DNA from 2 places in the Mycobacterium vicinigordonae genome. Region 1 is predicted to be linked to the other one. Evidence: predicted binding sites of a transcription regulator. Region 1 holds the regulator's gene; the other holds the start of a gene.
What was found. Region 1 encodes LexA, which represses DNA repair genes until DNA is damaged. Its sites were predicted from a motif close to CGAACANNTGTTCG; they were not measured.
Positions count from the first base shown of each region.

Region 2: the regulator LexA is predicted to act here: its motif matches at 1,591-1,604, upstream of H0P51_RS05765 (error-prone DNA polymerase).

Region 1 covers NZ_CP059165.1:2,387,027-2,390,580, forward strand. The annotation lists gene H0P51_RS10995 (sunset domain-containing protein) at 1-1,628, shown strand, start outside; gene lexA (transcriptional repressor LexA) at 1,647-2,327, opposite strand; gene H0P51_RS11005 (LysM peptidoglycan-binding domain-containing protein) at 2,621-3,136, shown strand; gene nrdR (transcriptional regulator NrdR) at 3,299-3,554, shown strand, end outside.
Region 2 covers NZ_CP059165.1:1,300,998-1,304,551, reverse strand. The annotation lists gene H0P51_RS05765 (error-prone DNA polymerase) at 1-1,577, opposite strand, end outside; gene H0P51_RS05760 (wax ester/triacylglycerol synthase domain-containing protein) at 1,818-3,089, shown strand; gene otsB (trehalose-phosphatase) at 3,122-3,554, shown strand, end outside.

The DNA.
Region 1 (3,554 bases):
AGTACCCGATCGGGGGCGACGGAGTCGTCCAGGACTTCACCGGCGGAAAGATTTTCTTCAGCCCGGCCACCGGAGCCAACGCGGTCGAAGGGCCGATCCTGCAGAAGTACGAAGCGGCGGGGGGACCGGTTAGCAGCGATCTAGGCTTTCCCACCGCTAACGAGGCTGACGGCGGTATCACGCCCGCCAGCCGGATCGCGACATTCTCGGCGGCCGACAAGCCGGTCATCTTCTGGACACCCGACCACGGTGCGTACGTGGTGCGCGGGGCCATGAAGGCCGCGTGGGACAAGCTCAAGGGCCCGACCGGGAAACTTGGCGCTCCGGTCGGGGATCAGACCGTGGACGGCGACGTGATATCGCAGAAGTTCACCGGCGGCAAGATCTCGTGGAACCGCGCCAAGAACTCCTTCACCACCGATCCGGCGAATTTGGCGCCCCTGCTGTCCGGCCTGCAGGTTTCAGGACAGAACCAGCCGAGCAATTCGACCGCCTCGCCGCCGGCCAAGAAGTTCACCTTCCATTGGTGGTGGCTGGTTGCGGCCGTACCGGTGTTGCTGCTCCTGCTGATTTTCGGGCTGGTGGTGCTTGGCGTGCGGCGCCGCCGCACCGCGGGCCACGGTCCGCCCGAATATGAGCGAGAACCGGAACGCGACGCCGGTGGCGCCTACGAGTCGCGCGCCGATGTGCCCTGGGGGCAGGACGACATCGACTACGGGTCCGAGCGATTCCCGCCGCTCGACCAGGAATTCGACGAGCATCACGATGGTGGTTCGGCGGGCCGGGTCAGCTGGTCCAGGGGCGGTGGCGTCCCGGTGGGGCCCCACGGGGAAATTGCCGAGGATGAGGCGGACGCCGACGACGACGACGAATATCTCGCCCTGGCCGACGAGAGCTACGCGGCGGAGGCGGGCGAGGAGTTCGACGAGTTCGACGAAGACGAGGATCCCGATGCGGTGGGCACAACTCCCATTCCGGTTGTGTCGCAGGACGTGCTCGGCGAGCTGGACGTGGACGAACCGGTTGGCGCGGAGTCGGTCTCGCCGGAAGCCTTTGAAGCCGAGGTGATGGTTCCCCAGACCCCGGTGCCAGGCGCTGGCGCGCTGGACGCGGAGACGCCGGAAACCGGTGCGCCGGAACGCTTCCCGGATGCCGAATACCTGGATGCCTACTACGCTGACGTCGAAGTTGCGGACACCCGCTACACCGACGTGGAATATGCCGACGTCGAAGACGGCGGCGTCGAGTCCGCCGATGCCCAATCCGCCGACGACGAGTCGCCGGATTTCGCGTCACCACCGGACCTTGGTCCCCCGGTGCGGACGGGACGGCACGCGGCGGCGGAACCCGCTGAGTACACCGCGGAGGTTGATACGCCGTACGCGGCCGCGCCGCAGGCCGAAGTCCCAACGGCAGTGCCGGCCGGGAGTGCCGCGGTGCGTCCGACTATTCACCTGCCGCTCGAAGACGATCCATACCGGGCGCCGGACGGCTATCCGATCAAGGCCAGCGCCCGTTTCGGCTTGTACTACACGCCCAGCAGCGCGCTCTATCACGACACCTTGGCCGAGATCTGGTTCGCCACCGAGGATGTCGCGCGAGCCAACGGTTTCGTGCGGGCGGACTAGGAGACCGCGCCGCGGCGGTTACACCTTGCGGATGACCGTGACGACCTTGCCGAGCACGATCGCGTCGTTGCCCGGAATGGGGTCGAAAGCGGGGTTGTGCGGCATCAGCCATACCTGACCGCCCGCCCGCTTGAAGGTCTTGACGGTGGCTTCGCCGTCGATCATGGCCGCCACGATGTCGCCGTTGTCGGCGACGTTTTGCTGGCGCACGACCACCCAGTCGCCGTCGCAGATCGCGGCTTCGACCATCGACTCGCCGACCACTTTGAGCAGGAACAGCGTCCCTTCGCCGACAAGTTCGCGCGGCAGCGGAAAGACGTCCTCGACGGCCTCTTCGGCCAGAATCGGTCCGCCGGCCGCGATTCGTCCGAGGACCGGAACGAAAGTGGGCTCCGGCAGTGCGTCCGAACCGGCGACGTCGGTAAGGGGCGGCGTCACCGCGTCGTCGGCGCCGCGGACGTCGACCGCACGCGGACGGTTCGGATCGCGGCGCAGATAACCCTTTCGCTCGAGGGTGCGCAGTTGATGCGCTACCGAGGATGTCGAGGTCAGTCCCACCGCGTCGCCAATCTCGCGAATACTGGGCGGATAGCCGCGGGTGGTCACCGAGGCGCGGATCACGTCCAGGATGGTGCGCTGCCGCTCGGTTAGCGTGGCGTCGACCGCGTGCAAACCCGACTTGTCGTTGCTGTCGCTCATGGCTTTGAATGTAATCGCAGTCGGGCTAAGAATCAAACATGTGTTCGATCGGCGTGTCGGCGCTCGCATACGGCACTGCCATCAGCGGAAATTCAGTGAATCACAAGTGTGTAACTTGCGGATGGATGGGGTATTTAAGAGTCACCCAGCTGGTTGCACCGACAAAGCCTTGTCGGTGGTGTGGTCTACCGTTTTGCTCGTGCGACACGCCTCGCTCAAATGTTCGTCTATCGAACACATGAGCGACTATGGTCGAACACACGAGCGATAAGTAGTCGACCGGAGGGAACAGCATGACACTCATCTACGCGGGTCCGTACCGCAACGGCAGCGTGCAGAGCCCGCTGAACAGGCCGGTCAACAGGCCGAAAGGTGAGAGTTCCTCCTTTCGTGCGGGTCGCGATCGGTCGGTTCGACCCGGCCCTGCTGGGCCTGCGCGTCCCGCGGGCGCTCCGATGCGCTATTACGGCACCGGCGTTGCCCGGTCCACCGCCACGCATCGCCGGCGTCCGGTCGGGGTGATGACGACGATCGGCTTGGCCCTTCTCGCCGGAGTCATCACCCTCTGGCTTGGACTGATGGCAAACTTCGGCAGCATGGTCAACGGCGACTCCACCGACTCGGCGGAGCGGGTGCCGTCCGCACTGGCTGTGGTTCGGGTTGAACCGGGGGAGTCGCTGCAGGATCTGGCCGCCCGCGTCGCTCCCGGCGCGCCCGTGCACGACGTCGTCGAGCGCATCCGTGACCTCAACGCGCTGGATACCGGCGCGGTGTCCGCCGGGCAGACTCTGATCGCGCCCGTAGGCTGACGGACGTCGGTATCGCGGTCTGACTATCGACCTCAGGTTTTCGGCGAGCATGTGGCAGTCACGATCGGTGTGATACATGGCCCTTGGTCCGGCCGGGCGGCGCGCGGGTACTCTCGGGGTGTTCTGCGGACCCGGTTATGTCAGCGCGGCGAAGGAGCGGCCATGCACTGCCCGTTCTGCCGGCATCCAGACTCCCGGGTGATCGACTCCCGGGAAACCGACGAAGGTCAGGCGATTCGTCGGCGCCGATCCTGTCCCGAGTGTGGGCGCCGGTTCACCACCGTGGAAACCGCGGTGCTGGCAGTGGTAAAGCGCAGCGGTGTGACCGAGCCCTTCAGTCGGGAAAAGGTGATCAGCGGTGTTCGTAGGGCCTGTCAGGGTCGGCAGGTGGACGACGACGCGTTGAACCTGCTGGCCC
Region 2 (3,554 bases), 1.1 Mb from region 1:
GAAGGCTGGCCCGACCAGTGGCTGATCTGCTTGCTCCACGCATCCTGCTGTCCCTGCGAGAAACCCAGGGCACGTGCCATGTCGCGCACCGCGCTGCGGGCGCGGTAGGTGATGACGTTGGCCACCTGGGCGGCGTAGTCACGGCCGTACTTGTCGTAAACGTACTGGATCACCTTCTCACGCTGATCGGACTCGATGTCGATGTCGATGTCGGGTGGCCCGTCACGGGCGGGCGACAGGAACCGCTCGAACAACAAGTCGTTGGCGATCGGGTCTACGGCGGTAACACCGAGGGCATAGCAGACCGCAGAGTTGGCCGCCGATCCCCGGCCCTGGCACAGGATGTCGTGGTCGCGACAGAACCGGGTGATGTCGTGCACCACCAGGAAATATCCCGGAAATTTCAGTTGCGCAATAACTTTCAGTTCGTGCTCAATCTGAGCGTACGCCTTGCGTGCCCGTTCGGCGGGACCGTAGCGATCGGCGGCGCCCCTAATAGTCAGTGCCCGCAGCCAGCTGTCCTCGGTATGCCCGGCCGGGACGTCGAACGGCGGCAGCTGCGGCGCGATGAGCGCCAGGCCGAACGCGCACTGCTCCCCGAGTTCGGCGGCCGCGGTGACCGCATCCGGCCGCTGGGCGAACAGCCGCGCCATCTCCTGCCCGGAGCGCAGGTGCGAGCCGCCCAGCGGGGCCAGCCAGCCGGAGGCAGCGTCCAGGGATTGACGGGCCCTGATCGCGCCCATCGCCATAGCCAGTCGGCGCCGCGACGGATGGGCGAAGTGCGCTCCGGTGGTGGCCACCACACCGACCCCGAAATGCGGGGCTAACCCGGCGAGCATCGCGTTGCGCTCGTCGTCGAGAGGCTGACCGTGGTGGGTCAGTTCGATGCTCACCCGGTGCGCCCCGAACCGATCCACCAGGTCGGCCAGGGCGCGACGCGCAGCATCGGGCCCTCCACTGGAAAGCGCTTGGCGCACAGACCCTTTGCGACATCCGGTGAGAATGTGCCAGTGGCCGTCGGCTGCTTCGCCCAGTGCGTCGAGGTCGTAGCGCAGCTTGCCCTTCTCGCCCCCGGCAAGGTGCGCCGCAGCCAACTGCCGGGACAGCCGCCGATACCCTTCGGGACCGCGAGCCAACACCAACAGGTGCGGACCTGGCGGGTCTGGCTCCTCGGTGCGAGCCTGGCAGCTCAAGGAGAGTTCGGCGCCGAACACCGTGCGCACGCCCAACTCGGTGGCGGCTTCGGCAAACCGCACCGCCCCGTACAGGCCGTCGTGGTCGGTCAGCGCCAGCGCGCGCAGATCCAGCCGGGCGGCCTCCTCGACCATCTCCTCCGGCGTGCTGGCCCCGTCGAGGAAGCTGTACGCCGAATGCGCATGCAATTCGGCATACGCGACGGACGAGCGGACCCGTTGCCCGTCCGGTTTTGCTTTATATGAGCCACGTGTGTGCGATTGCGGCGCATCCAGGGACGGATCAGGCGGGCCGGCCGGCACCGGCTCGCCGGCATGGCGCGGCTTGCTGTCCAGAACTCGCTCCATTTCGGCCCAACTCGGCGGACCGTGGTACCAACCCATGCCTGCAATATATCGAACATTTGTTCGAGCAAGGAGGGCTGTGGCGCCGCCTGGGGACATACCATCGGAACAGCTTTCGAACGTGACCGAAACAATTTGCGAACAACAAACCTCGACAAGCCATCTGCGCTGTTAAAGCTATCTTTATTCGGACAACACACTGTTAACCTGCCGGGCCTACCGAAGCAGCCGTCCCACACCAATACTGGTACAACTTGAAAAAACAGGTGGGGGCAGAGCATGGCACGATTGGCGACACTGGAGGCGGGGCCCATCGGCAGTCCCGGACGCGCCCGCTACCCAAGCATGGCGATGGGAGCCGCGGCCCTTCTGGCGGGGCCGGCTCCGGACAACCACCGCATCACGGCTTTGCTGGCTGAACACATCGAGCCCGAATTCGACCCCGCACGCCATATCCAGCGGGTGTCGCTGCCACCACCCGGCGACGACGCCGAATTGTCCCGCGCCATCGCCCACGCCCTGGAACGCCCCCTCGATCCGGCGCGTCCGCAGTGGGAGTGCTGGATCATCGAGCGAGTCGCCGACGATCGCTGGGCGATCTTGATCAAGGCCCACCACAGCATGGCGCCGGCCGCTCAACTGTTCGCCCGGCTCTGCGACGGCGGCGCCGGCATGTTCGCCAACACGCTTGTGCCGAAACAGGTTTCGCCGTCCAATTCCGCTCATCTCAGCTGGCCCGATACCCTGCTGCGGGCGCCATTCGGCGTCGTCAAGGCCGCGGCGGGGGTCGTCACTGGGACCACGATCGGCCTTGTCGCCGCGGCCGGCAACATAGCGGCGTTGACCTCTCCGGTCGGTTCGCAGAACACGCTGAGGCATTACCGCACGGTCCGGGTCCCCCGCGCCACCGCCGAGGACGTGGCCAGAAAGTTCGGAGTCAGTCCCGACGATGTCGCACTGGCGGCCGTCGCCGAGGGCTTCCGGACCGCGCTGCTCCGCCGCGGCGAGCGACCACGGGCCGATTCGCTGAGATCTGTGGGATCGGTGCTCTCGCCGTTGCCGGTACACCACGACGACCCCGTGATGCAACTGCGGGCGGTGCACACCGCCGCCCTGCAGAACGGCGCGCTCCCAACTGGATATTCACCATTAGCATTGTGCAACAAGGCAATTCAAGTGCTTACCGGCGCATCGCGCAGCCGTGTCGTGACGCTGGCCAGCCATGCGTCGGGACCGCGACGACCATTGACGCTGATGGGCCGGCAGATCGTGGAGTTGCTGCCAATCCCACCGACTGCCCCCCAGCTCAGCACCGGAGTCGCGGTGTTCGGTTACGGCGACGAGCTGGTGTTCGGCCTCACCGCCGACTACGACGGCGCACCCATGCTCGAGCACTTGGCCGCGGGCATCGAAGCGGGCATGACCCGGCTGGCGGCACTTACCCAAAACTCGGTCGTGCCCTTCGCGCGCCGGCGCAGGCGCTCCCCACGGGCCCTGCCCAATGGTGCTGCGCCGTCGCGGCCATCGCCGCTGCGAGCGCGCCGCCCCTGATGTCGATTGCCCACCCGTGAGAAGGTGGGTCCATGTCGGTCACCATCGATCCGCGACGTATCGACGCCGTTCTGTTTGACACGGCGTTGGCCTGCACCGAAACGGTCGAGAACCGGTTACGCGACATCCACCTCGGCACCGGCAGCTTCATCTCCGACGGCCGCGCGCCCGTCGCGAAGGCCGAGCAGTTGGGGGTGCGCCCGGAACGTTGCGCCGTCGTCGCCGCCGAAGACTCGGGTGTCGACGCTGCCCGGGCGGGCGGATTCGCATTGGTGATCCGGGTCGGGAGCGACGCTGGTGCTGCGGACGCGGTGGTCACCAGTACCGATGAAATCCGCGTCCGCACCGGAGACAAGCGCATCTCCGAGCTGCCCGATGCCCTGGACGTGCTGAGCCAAATCGCCGGTTCAACTGCAGTCTTCTTCGACTTCGACGGCACCCTGTCGGAGATCGTGAACGATCCCG